DNA from 4 places in the Cronobacter universalis NCTC 9529 genome. Region 4 is predicted to be linked to each of the others. Evidence: predicted binding sites of a transcription regulator. Region 4 holds the regulator's gene; each other region holds the start of a gene.
What was found. The regulator CRP, encoded in region 4, controls carbon source genes, mostly activating them, when cyclic AMP is high. The targets are predictions, from matches to a motif close to ATGTGANNNNNNTCACAT.
Positions count from the first base shown of each region.

Region 1 (3,127 bases), 540 kb from region 4:
GAGCACGACAGCTCTTATAAACAGCAGGAAGGCTGGCGCTATCACGCGCGCGATCTGGCGGTCTACCGGGCGCACAGCGAGCAGATCCCGATTATTTTAGGCTCCGCGACGCCGGCGCTGGAGACGCTGCACAACGTGCGCCAGCGTAAATACCGCGTGCTGAAGCTGACGCACCGCGCGGGCAACGCGCGCCCGGCGCAGCAGCATGTACTGGATCTGAAAGGCCAGCCGCTCCAGGCGGGCCTCGCGCCTGCGCTGGTCGCCCGGATGCGTCAGCATTTGCAGGCGGATAACCAGGTGATTCTGTTTCTTAACCGCCGCGGCTTCGCGCCCGCGCTGCTCTGCCACGACTGCGGCTGGATAGCCGAATGCCCGCGCTGCGATCACTACTACACGCTGCATCAGTCACAGCATCAGCTGCGCTGCCACCATTGCGACAGTCAGCGACCCGTGCCGCGCCAGTGCCCGCAGTGCGGCTCCACGCATCTGGTGCCGGTGGGGCTTGGCACCGAACAGCTGGAACAGAGCCTGGCGCCGTTATTCCCCGGCGTGCCGCTGTCGCGTATCGACCGCGACACGACCAGCCGTAAGGGCGCGCTCGAAGAGCAACTGGCGGAAGTTCACCGCGGCGGCGCGCGCATTCTTATCGGCACCCAGATGCTGGCCAAAGGCCATCACTTCCCCGATGTCACGCTGGTGGCACTGCTGGATGTCGACGGCGCGCTGTTCTGCGCCGATTTCCGCTCGGCGGAGCGTTTCGCCCAGCTCTACACGCAGGTGGCGGGTCGCGCCGGACGCGCAGGTAAACAGGGCGAAGTGGTGCTCCAGACGCACCACCCGGAACATCCGCTGTTACAGACGCTGCTGCATCAGGGTTATGACGCATTTGCCGATCAGGCGCTCGCCGAGCGCGGCAGCGTCTCGCTTCCGCCCTACAGCAGCCATATTTTGATTCGCGCGGAAGATCACCATAACCAGGACGCGCCAGCGTTTCTCCAGCAGCTGCGCAATCTGCTTCAGGCCAGCCCGCTTGCCGATCAAAAACTCTGGCTGCTCGGCCCGGTGCCTGCGCTGCAGCCCAAACGCGGCGGACGCTATCGCTGGCAGTTGCTGCTGCAACACCCGTCGCGCTTACAGTTGCAACGAATTGTCGCGGGCAGCCTGCCGCTGGTGGGCACGCTTCCCGCCGCCCGTAAAGTGAAATGGACGCTCGACGTCGACCCGACCGAAGGCTGAACCGCGCCCCGCTTCTGCGAAACGGATCGTAAAATTTAATATCCGTCACATCTCCGATGTAATTTTTGTAACTGGCGCGCCCAATATCTGCTAAGAATGTGAGGCGTGTCAGATTACAGGACGAGTCTGCGCCCGCGGACCGCTACGAGGAGATGAAGTGAAGTCCAAAAAGCAGGTTGCCGCCGCAACCATGAAAGATGTCGCCGTTCGCGCCAGGGTCTCTACCGCGACGGTATCCCGTGCGTTAATGAACCCCGAGAAAGTCTCACAGGCCACCCGCAACCGCGTGGAGCAGGCCGCCATTGACGTGGGTTATCTGCCCGGATCGCTCAACCGTAACCTGAAGCGCAACGAATCGCGCACCATTCTGGTGATTGTCCCGGACATCTGCGATCCGTTTTTCAGCGAAATCATTCGTGGTATTGAAGTTACCGCGGCGGACCAGGGGTATCTGGTGCTGATTGGCGACTGCGCGCACCAGAACCAGCAGGAAAAAACCTTCATCGATCTCATCATCACCAAACAGATAGACGGCATGCTGCTGCTGGGCTCGCGTCTGCCGTTCGACGCCAGCAAAGAAGAGCAGCGCAATCTGCCGCCGATGGTAATGGCGAACGAATTCGCGCCGGAGCTGGAGTTGCCGACGGTGCATATCGACAACCTTACCGCCGCCTTCAACGCCGTGAACTATCTCCACGAGCTGGGCCATCAGCGTATCGCCTGTATCGCCGGGCCGGAAGAGATGCCGCTGTGCCACTACCGCCTGCAGGGCTATGTTCAGGCGCTGCGCCGCAGCGGCATGACGGTAGACCCGCATTATATCGCCCGCGGCGATTTCACCTATGAAGCGGGCGCGCAGGCGCTGGAACAGCTGTTAAGCCTGCCGCAGCCGCCGACGGCGATTTTCTGCCACAGCGACGTGATGGCGCTCGGCGCGCTGTCGATGGCGAAACGCCGCGGCTTCCGCGTGCCGGACGATCTCTCCATCATCGGCTTTGATAACATTGCGTTAGCGGAGTTTTGCGATCCGCCGCTCACCACCGTGGCCCAGCCGCGTTTTGATATCGGCCGCGAAGCCATGCTGTTACTGCTCAGCCAGCTCAATGGACATACCGTCAGCAGCGGCTCGCGTCTGCTGGACTGCGAGCTGGTGCTGCGCGGCACCACGCGCGCGCCGAAGCCGCGAAATTAACCGCCTTTAAGACTCCTTATCTGGTCAAAGGCCCGTCCCTTAAGTAACATGGCGGGCTGATAACGAATGGATACAGCGAAACGATAGTGGCACAACGAGATTATGTACGCCGCGGACAGCCGACGCCCGCGCGGCGCAAGAAAACCAGTCCCCGCAAAAAGCAACGTAACCTGCCTGCTGTTTCACCGGCGATGGTCGCTATCGCAGCGGCGGCGCTGGTCGCCTTTATTGGCGGTCTGTACTTTATTACGCATCACAAGAAAGAAGAGTCGGAAACCCTGCCGGGCCATAAAGTCACGGGCAATGGTCTGCCGCCTAAGCCTGAAGAGCGCTGGCGCTATATTAAAGAGCTGGAGAGCCGCCAGCCTGGCGTGCTGAAGCCGACCGAGCCTTCCGCCGGCGGCGAAATCATGAATCAGGATCAACTGACCAACGAACAGCGTCAGTTGCTCGATCAGATGCAGGCGGATATGCGCCAGCAGCCGACGCAGCTTAATGAAGTGCCGTGGAACGAACAGACCCCGGCGCAGCGCCAGCAGACGCTGCAACGCCAGAAGCAGCTTCAGCAGCAACAGCAGATGCAGCAGTGGAATAACACGGCGCAACAGCCGGTACGCACCGCGCCGCGCACGGAAGCCCCGCGCGCAGAAACGCGTTATCAGCAGCCGCAGACCCGCACCGTGCAGACGCAGCAGCCCG
Region 1 covers NZ_CP012257.1:142,094-145,220, reverse strand. Annotated here, with positions in the region: gene priA (primosomal protein N') at 1-1,236, shown strand, start outside; gene cytR (DNA-binding transcriptional regulator CytR) at 1,394-2,428, shown strand; gene ftsN (cell division protein FtsN) at 2,515-3,127, shown strand, end outside.
Region 1: cytR (DNA-binding transcriptional regulator CytR) is a predicted target of CRP. The motif match lies at 1,333-1,350, and genes of this name have one in related genera.

Region 2 (3,127 bases), 310 kb from region 4:
GCAGAATGCGCACCCGGCTTGCGATCACCGTCAGATGGTTAAACACGCAAATCTCATCATGCGTGTCGTTTTCGAGCATCACCTGCGGCGAGAAAAAAGAGACCGGGTTCAGTACCGCCTCCAGCGGCTGCCCGCGCAGCGAACGCGACGACACGTTCAGCCCCAGCAGCCGCTTGGCGGCGCGGTTAATCACCGCGATGCGCGAATGCTCGTCGATGGCGATAACGCCTTCGTAGATGGATTCCATCAGCGCCTTTTGCTGGCGCACCAGTAGCCCGATTTCCCGCGGCTCCAGAAAAAACATCTGTTTTTTAATGCTGCGGGTGAAAAACCACGAAAAGATAAACAGCGCCAGCAGCAGTAGCAGCGCGCCAATCAGGATATTCACCACTTTGCCAAGCGTAATGGTATCGAGATAGCTGGTCAGATAGCCGACCGAGACAATGCCGATGACGCGGCCCTGGTCGTCAAAAATCGGCGCTTTGCTGCGCAGCGACACCCCAAGCCCGCCCCGGCGAATGCTGGTAATGGTTTTGCCTTCCAGAACCTCCTGATTATCGCCGCCGATAAGCGGGGTGCCGGTGCGATCGTGAAAGACGGAATGAAACAGGTGCAGACCTTTCTCATCGCCAATAACCATAAAGCTGGCGTCGCTGTGGCGCGCCATGCCCGTCATAAAGGTATTAATCGCCGGGATATTACGTTGCCTGACGGCTTCACGTAATGATGGAATGAGAGAAATCTCTTCCGCCTGTATTCTCGCGCGACTGCTCATCTCCTGATAAAGCTGGCGGCTGACGTCGAGATAATAATAAACGCCGAGCGCCGTAAACAATACGGAGAAGAATATGATGAGGTGAATAAATAACTTTATGCGAAAGGAAAACTTCATCATTTATTGGCGCGCCGGAATGTAAACAATAGAGAACTGTACCATTTTTTCAGGCGCTTACCGGAACGGCGCCTGAAACTTGTGATCCCCTCCACAGGCAAGCCGCGCGGCGGTAACTGTTTACCCGCGTTACGTTTTTAGGCCGAAAAAAGGCCGCCTGGAATAAACGCCATAAAAACCACGCCTGTAAATTACGCGTAGATCACATCGCGCTAATTAAAACCATAAACACCATAGGTGCCATTAAATTACCGGCGCTGATTCGGCCTTCCTCACAAATTGTAAGGGTAACCTCTTTTACGCTTACCGGGAAATATAACTACGGAGCTTAATAAAAATGAGCACAACCGATGACTCTTACGTTGTACCCCACACCCCGTCCGCTGCGAAGCAAATATCCCTGAAAGAAAAGTGGTGGCATATCATGGATACCTGGAAAATCGGGATTATTCCATTGCCGCTGTTTCTCCTTTCCGGCGCGCTTATCGCCATTGACTGTCTCGGCGGCAAGCTGCCGAGCGATATCGTGGTGATGGTCGCCACCCTCGCGTTCTTCGGCTTCGCCTGCGGCGAGTTCGGCAAGCGCCTGCCGGTGGTCGGCAAAATGGGCGCGGCGGCGATTTGCGCCACCTTCATTCCTTCCGCGCTGGTCTATTACGGCTGGCTGCCGGATGTAGTCGTGGAATCCACCACCAAATTCTATAAATCCACCAACATTCTCTATCTCTACATCTGCTGCATTATCGTCGGCAGCATCATGAGCATGAACCGCACCACGCTGATCCAGGGCTTTCTGCGTATTTTCTTCCCGATGCTGTGCGGCGAAGTCGTCGGCATGCTGGTGGGGATGGGCGTCGGCATCGCGCTGGGCATGGAGCCGTTCCAGATCTTCTTCTTCCTGATCCTGCCTATCATGGCGGGCGGCGTGGGTGAAGGGGCGATCCCGCTCTCCATCGGCTACGCGACGCTGCTGCATATGGATCAGGGCGTGGCGCTGGGCCGCGTGCTGCCTATCGTGATGCTCGGCAGCCTCACCGCGATTATCATCGCCGGTTGCCTTAACCAGCTTGGCAAACGCTATCCGCACCTGACCGGCGAAGGCGAACTGATGCCGGATCGCGGCGACAAACCGCAAGCCCAGACGCTGACCACCGCGTTCAGCGGCAAGGCTGACGTCACCACTATTGCCTCCGGCGCGCTGCTGGCGGTGCTGCTCTATATGCTCGGTATGCTCGGCCATAAGCTGATTGGCCTGCCCGCACCCGTTGGCATGCTGTTTATCGCGGTCTTTATCAAGCTGGCGCACGGCGTTTCTCCGCGCCTTCTGGAAGGCTCGCAGGTGGTCTACAAATTCTTCCAGACCTCCGTGACCTACCCGATCCTCTTCGCCGTCGGCGTGGCAATCACCCCGTGGGAAGAGCTGATGCACGCCTTTACGCTCAACAACCTGCTGGTGATCGTCAGCACCGTGTCGGCGCTGGTGGCGACGGGCTTTTTCGTCGGCAAGAAAATCGGTATGCACCCGATTGATGTGGCCATCGTCTCCTGCTGCCAGAGCGGGCAGGGCGGCACCGGCGACGTCGCCATCCTCACCGCGGGCAACCGCATGACCTTAATGCCTTTCGCTCAGATCGCCACCCGCATCGGCGGCGCGATTAACGTCTCGCTCGCGCTGCTGGTGCTGGGCAATTTCCTTGTTTAATCGTCAGGATACGTTGTTATGAAACTTGCGAGTTATCTCCATCAGGGCCGCCGTAGTTACGGCATTGTCACGGATAACGGCGTGGTGGATCTGGGCGCCCGTCTCGGGGCGCACTACGCGGATCTCAAAACGCTGCTGGCGCGGGACGCGCTGGAACAGGCGCGCTGTCATGCGCAGGCGCCCGCTGATTTCGCACTCTGCGACGTGACGTTTTTGCCGGTTATCGAGCAGCCGGAGAAGATCCTCTGCGTGGGCATGAACTACGCCGAGAAACGCAAAGAGTTCGACCAGCACAACCCGGCGCCGACGCTGTTTGTCCGCTTCCCGGATTCGCAGACCGGCCATAACGCGCCGGTGCTCAAACCGCGCCACTCCAGCGAGTTTGATTACGAAGGGGAGCTTGCGGTGATTATCGGGCGCGGCGGCGAGAACATCGCCCGCGAGGCGGCGCTCTCGCACGTGGCGGGCTACAGCTGCTACATGGACGGCTCGGCGCGCGACTGGCAGCACACCTGGTTTACGGCAGGCAAAAA
Region 2 covers NZ_CP012257.1:3,604,724-3,607,850, reverse strand. Annotated here, with positions in the region: gene AFK65_RS16600 (ATP-binding protein) at 1-892, opposite strand, end outside; gene AFK65_RS16595 (2-hydroxycarboxylate transporter family protein) at 1,230-2,594, shown strand; gene AFK65_RS16590 (fumarylacetoacetate hydrolase family protein) at 2,613-3,127, shown strand, end outside.
Region 2: AFK65_RS16595 (2-hydroxycarboxylate transporter family protein) is a predicted target of CRP. The motif match lies at 1,153-1,170, and genes of this name have one in related genera.

Region 3 (3,127 bases), 1.0 Mb from region 4:
TTTTCGGCATGCCTCGCAATGTGCGTAATTCCGCTTGCCTGGCGCGTGTCTCGCGAGTAACTTGTCGCGATATTTTGCATATTCCAGCTTAACAGGACACGTCGATGCCAAGAGCGAATGAAATTAAAAAAGGTATGGTGCTGAATTACAACGGCAAACTGCTGATTGTGAAAGATATCGATATTCAGTCGCCGAGCGCGCGCGGCGCGGCCACGCTGTACAAAATGCGTTTTTCCGATGTCCGCACCGGGCAGAAAGTGGAAGAGCGTTTTAAAGGCGACGATATCCTGGACACCATTACGCTGACCCGTCGCTTTGTCGATTTCTCCTATGTCGACGGCAACGAGTATGTCTTTATGGATAAAGAAGACTATACGCCATATACCTTTACCAAAGATCAGATTGAAGAAGAGCTGCTGTTTATGCCGGAAGGCGGCATGCCGGATATGCAGGTGCTGACCTGGGACGGCCAGCTGCTGGCGCTCGAACTGCCGCAGACGGTGGATCTGGAAATTGTGGAAACCGCGCCGGGCATCAAAGGCGCCTCCGCCAGTGCCCGCTCTAAACCGGCCACGCTCTCTTCCGGCGTTGTGATTCAGGTGCCGGAGTACCTGAGCGCCGGTGAGAAAATCCGCGTACATATCGCAGAACGCCGCTATATGGGCCGCGCCGAGTAGTTAGCATCCTGTAAAAATAAAAAGCCCCGCCAGTGCGGGGCTTTTTATGGCGGTGCTGACGGCTTACAGCAAATCCGGGAACAGCACTTTTTTCAGCGCCAGCTCCACGCCGCGCACTTCCGCCAGCCCTTTCAGGCGGCCAATCGCCGAATAGCCGGGGTTGGTTTTCTTGCGCAGATCGTCAAGCATCTGGTGGCCATGATCCGGGCGGAACGGGATCGGGCGCAGATCGCCTGCTTTTTTACGGCGCTGCTCTTCGGTCAGGATCGCTTTCACCACCGCCACCATATCGACGTCGCCATACAGATGCGCCGCCTCGTGGAAGGTTTTCGGGTTCGCCTCTCGGCAGGTGGAGCGCAGATGCGTGAAGTGAATGCGATCGGCAAAGGTTTCGACCATCCGCACCAGGTCGTTATCCGCACGCACGCCGTATGAGCCGGTACACATGGTGAAACCGTTATAGATGCTGTCGACAGTCTCTTTCAGCCACTGCATATCTTCAATGGTGGAAACAATGCGCGGCAGGCCGAGGATCGGGCGCGGCGGATCGTCCGGGTGGACCGCCAGGCGCACGCCCGCTTCTTCCGCCACCGGGACAATCGCTTTCAGGAAATACGCCATGTTGTCGCGCAGCGCGGCTTTATCGATATGGTCGTACTCGCTCAGGCGCGCGCGGAACTGATCCAGCGTATAGCCCTCTTCCGCGCCCGGCAGACCGGCGATGATATTGCGCGTCAGCGTCTCAATTTGCGCCTCGCTCATCGCGCTGAAATAGTCCTGCGCCTGGCGCTGCTCATCGTCGGTGTAATCATGACGCGCGCCGTCGCGTTTTAAGATATGCAGTTCAAATGCCGCGAAGGCGATGTGATCGAAACGCAGCGCTTTTGAGCCGTCCGGCAGCGTGTATTCCAGATCGGTGCGCGTCCAGTCAAGAATGGGCATGAAGTTATAGCAGACGGTGTCGATGCCGCAGGCCGCCAGATTGCGGATGCTCTGCTGATAGCTTGCGATGTAGCGATCGTATTGCCCGGTATGGGTTTTAATATCTTCATGCACCGGAATACTTTCGACCACCGACCAGGTCAGGCCTTTTTGCGCCAGCTCCGCCTGACGTTTTTTGATCTCCTCCACCGGCCAGACCTCGCCGTTAGGAATGTGATGCAGCGCGGTGACGATGCCGGTCGCCCCGGCCTGTCTGATGTCATCCAGCGATACCGGATCGTTCGGCCCATACCAACGCCAGGTTTGTTCCATCGCCCTCTCCTTAAAAAGTTGTTATACCAATACTGCTAACCTCTATGATGACTACCATACATGTTTAACCAGAACCGTCAAACCGCACGCGAGCCGCTATTGATCCAGCTCACATTCCCCGGATATTTACGGCACACCAATTCAATTTGCTGTCATATAACTTTACACTGGTTTTGTTAAATAATGGTTATCAGGATATGTGAGAAATGAATAATATCGCTTCCGCCACGCTGCCCGCGTCGGTTCAACGCCCGACTTACGACCGCCGCGCCCTGCAAACCCGCATCGTGCATTTCGGCTTCGGCGCGTTTCACCGCGCGCATCAGGCGCTGCTGACCGACAGGGTGCTAAACCTGAACGGCGGCGACTGGGGCATCTGCGAGATAAGTCTTTTCAGCGGCGATGAACTGATGAGCGCGCTACGCGCCCAGGATCATCTCTATACGGTGCTGGAAAAAGGCGCTGACGGTAATCAGGCTATTATTATTGGCGCTGTAAATGAATGCCTCAACGCGAAGCTCGACGGGATGGACGCGATTATCGAGAAATTCTGCGAGCCGCAGGTCGCTATCGTCTCATTAACCATTACGGAAAAAGGCTACTGCATCGATCCCGCGACCGGCCATCTCGATACCCAAAACAGCCGTATCGCGCACGATCTTGAAAACCCGCACCAGCCGCACTCCGCGCCCGGCCTGCTCGTCGAAGCGCTGCACCGCCGCCGCGAACGCGGGCACGCGCCGTTTACCGTGCTTTCCTGCGATAACATTCCTGATAACGGCCATGTGGTGCGCGAAGCGGTGCTCGGCATGGCGCACAAGCGCGATCCGTCGCTGGCGCAATGGATTGCTGAAAACGTCACCTTCCCCGGTACGATGGTTGACCGTATCGTGCCGGCGGCGACACCGGAATCCTTACAGGAGATAGCCGATACGCTAGGCGTCGCTGACCCGTGCGCCATCAGCTGCGAGCCTTTTATTCAGTGGGTGATAGAGGATAACTTCGTCGCGGGCCGTCCCGCCTGGGAAGACGCGGGCGTGCAGATGGTGGATGACGTGCTGCCGTGGGAGCAGATGAAGTTAAGAATGCTGAACGGCAGCCACTCTTTTCTCGCGTATCTCGGTTATCTGGCGGGCTATGCGCATATTAGCGACTGTATGAACGACGCGCATTTTCGCGACGCGGCGCGCCAGCTG
Region 3 covers NZ_CP012257.1:2,878,354-2,881,480, forward strand. Annotated here, with positions in the region: gene yeiP (elongation factor P-like protein YeiP) at 105-677, shown strand; gene uxuA (mannonate dehydratase) at 741-1,931, opposite strand; gene AFK65_RS13310 (mannitol dehydrogenase family protein) at 2,138-3,127, shown strand, end outside.
Region 3: uxuA (mannonate dehydratase) is a predicted target of CRP. The motif match lies at 2,029-2,046, and genes of this name have one in related genera.

Region 4 (3,127 bases):
TACAGGGCTCGTTTATTTCACATATCAATACGCTGGTGGTGCCGGGCGGCAAGATGGGGCTGGCGATGGAGCTTATCATGCTGCCGCTGGTGCAGCGGCTGATGGAAGGCAAGCAGATAGCGTGACAGAGTGGCCTGGCGGCGCTTCGCCTGCCGGGCCGCCCGTCGTCAGATTACGCCTCAATCACTTCATACGAATGGGTGATGTTGACCCCTTTGCCGAGCATCAGCGCCACCGAACAGTACTTCTCCGCCGACAGATCCACCGCGCGCGACACTGCCGCGTCCTTAAGGTCTTTACCCGTCACCACAAAGTGCAGATTGATATGCGTGAACAGACGCGGGGCCTCTTCGCGGCGCTCTGACGTCAGTTTCACTTCGCAGTCGATCACGTCGTGACGGCCTTTTTGCAGGATAGAGACCACATCAATCGCGCTACAGCCGCCTGCGGCTATCAGGACCATTTCCATCGGGCTCGGCGCTTTGTCGCCGGAGTTGCCGTCCATCAGGATCTGATGCCCCGAAGCGGACTCGCCAAGGAAGGTTAACCCTTCTACCCATTTCACTCGTGCATGCATGTTAATCGCTCCAGGCTATTCATTTTTCTGACAGATTACGCGCGCGCGTTCCCGGAGGCAATGGAAGCGCGACCTGCGTCAAGCTGAAACGAGACAACAGGAGACACCTGAGAAAAGCTATGCTAAAACAGTCTGGATGCAGCGGCGATACATTGATGTTACGCATGGGTGCAGAGGAGAAGACAATTTATCGGCTGCGATGTCCACGGACAGCCAACTTCCCTGGAAGCGGGAAGATGATGATTGCAAAGCCAGACAGGGGTTACGCGCCCTGTCTTTGGAGCCAGTTTAAAACAGAGGATAACCGCGCATGGTGCTTGGCAAACCGCAAACAGACCCGACTCTTGAATGGTTCTTGTCACATTGCCACATTCATAAGTATCCATCTAAGAGCACGCTGATTCACCAGGGTGAAAAAGCGGAGACGCTGTATTACATCGTTAAAGGCTCAGTGGCAGTGCTGATCAAAGATGAAGAGGGTAAGGAGATGATCCTCTCGTACCTGAATCAGGGAGACTTCATCGGCGAACTGGGTTTGTTCGAGGAAGGTCAGGAACGCAGCGCCTGGGTTCGCGCTAAAACTGCCTGTGAAGTGGCTGAAATCTCTTACAAAAAATTCCGTCAGCTGATCCAGGTTAACCCGGATATTCTGATGCGTCTCTCCTCGCAGATGGCTCGCCGCCTGCAAGTCACCTCCGAGAAAGTGGGTAACCTCGCCTTCCTCGACGTGACCGGCCGTATCGCGCAGACCCTGCTGAACCTGGCCAAACAGCCGGACGCGATGACCCATCCTGACGGGATGCAGATCAAAATCACGCGTCAGGAAATCGGCCAGATCGTCGGCTGTTCTCGCGAAACCGTTGGCCGCATTCTGAAAATGCTCGAAGATCAGAACCTGATCTCCGCCCACGGTAAAACCATCGTGGTTTACGGTACCCGCTAAAAAATCAAAAAACGGCGTGTCGCTTCGGTAACACGCCGTTTTTGTATCTATACTTCTCCCCTATGTGGCGTCGTCTTATCTATCATCCTGAAATCAATTACGCTTTACGGCAAACGCTGATCTTAAGCCTGCCGGTGGCGGTCGGGTTGATGCTGGGCCATCTTCAACAAGGGTTGCTGTTTTCACTCGTCCCCGCCTGCTGCAACATTGCCGGTCTTGATACCCCGCACAAACGCTTTTTTAAACGACTGATCATCGGCGCCTCGCTGTTCGCGCTGAGCAGCCTGGCGGTGCAGCTTCTGCTGTTACAGTCTGTGCCGCTGCCGCTCATTCTGCTGATGCTGGCGCTGCTGCTCGGCGTAACGGCGGAGATCAGCCCGCTGCATGCGCGTCTCCTGCCCGCGTCGCTTATCGCGGCCATCTTCACGCTAAGCCTCGCCGGAAATATGCCCATCTGGGAGCCCATGCTGCTCTATGTCCTCGGCACGCTCTGGTATGGCGCGTTTAACGGGTTCTGGTTCTGGCTGTGGCGCGAGCAGCCGCTGCGTGAATCGTTAAGCCTGATTTATAAAAGTCTCGCCGACTACTGCGAAGCGAAATACAGCCTGCTGACGCGCCACACCGAGCCGGAACAGGCGCTGCCGCCGCTGCTCGTGCATCAGCAAAAAGTGGTGGATCAGATAAGCCAGTGCTATCAGCAGCTACAGATGCTGTCGGCGACCAAACAGAACGGCTACAAGCGCCTGCTGCGCACGTTTCAGGTGGCGCTGGATCTCCAGGAGCACATTTCAGTCTCCCTGCATCAGCCCGCCGAAGTGCAAAAACTGGTGGAGCGCAGCCACGCCGAAGAAGTGCTGCGCTGGACGGCGCAAACCGTCGCCACGCGGCTGCGCACGCTTTCTGACGATATTCTCTATCACCGTTATTCACGCCGCTTCTCAATGGATAAGCAGATTGAGGCGCTGGCGAAAATCGCCCGCCAGCACCCGGACAACCCGGTCGGCCAGTTCTGCGAATACCATTTCAGCCGCATCGCGCGCGTACTGCGCACCCAGCGACCGCTCTACGCCCGTGACCTGATGGAGAGCGGCCAGCGTCGCCTGCCGCTGCTGCCGGCGCTGAAAAGCTATCTGTCGCTGAAATCCGCGGCGCTGCGTACCGCCGCGCGTCTGGGCGTAATGCTGGCGGCGGCGGGCCTGTTAGGCAGCGCGTTCCAGTTGCCGAAGCCGTACTGGATCCTGATGACGGTGCTGTTCGTCACGCAAAACGGCTATGGCGCGACGCGGGTGCGCATCCTGCACCGTGCCGGCGGCACGCTGGCCGGGCTGATTATCGCGGGCATTACGCTGCACCTGAATGTGCCGCAGGGCTATACCCTGCTCGGCATGCTGCTGGTGACGTTAATCAGTTATCTGATAATCCGGCGGCACTACGGCTGGGCGATGATTGGCTTTACCGTCACGGCGGTCTATTCGCTGCAAATCCTGACGCTCAACGGCGAGCAGTACATCGTGGCGCGCCTGATAGACACGCTGTCCGGCTGCCTTATCGCATTCGGCGGCATGGTCTGGCTCTGGCCCCAGTGGCAGAGCGGTCTCCTGCGCCAG
Region 4 covers NZ_CP012257.1:3,911,866-3,914,992, forward strand. Annotated here, with positions in the region: gene AFK65_RS18095 (phosphoribulokinase) at 1-125, shown strand, start outside; gene AFK65_RS18100 (OsmC family protein) at 173-577, opposite strand; gene crp (cAMP-activated global transcriptional regulator CRP) at 888-1,520, shown strand; gene AFK65_RS18110 (YccS/YhfK family putative transporter) at 1,583-3,127, shown strand, end outside.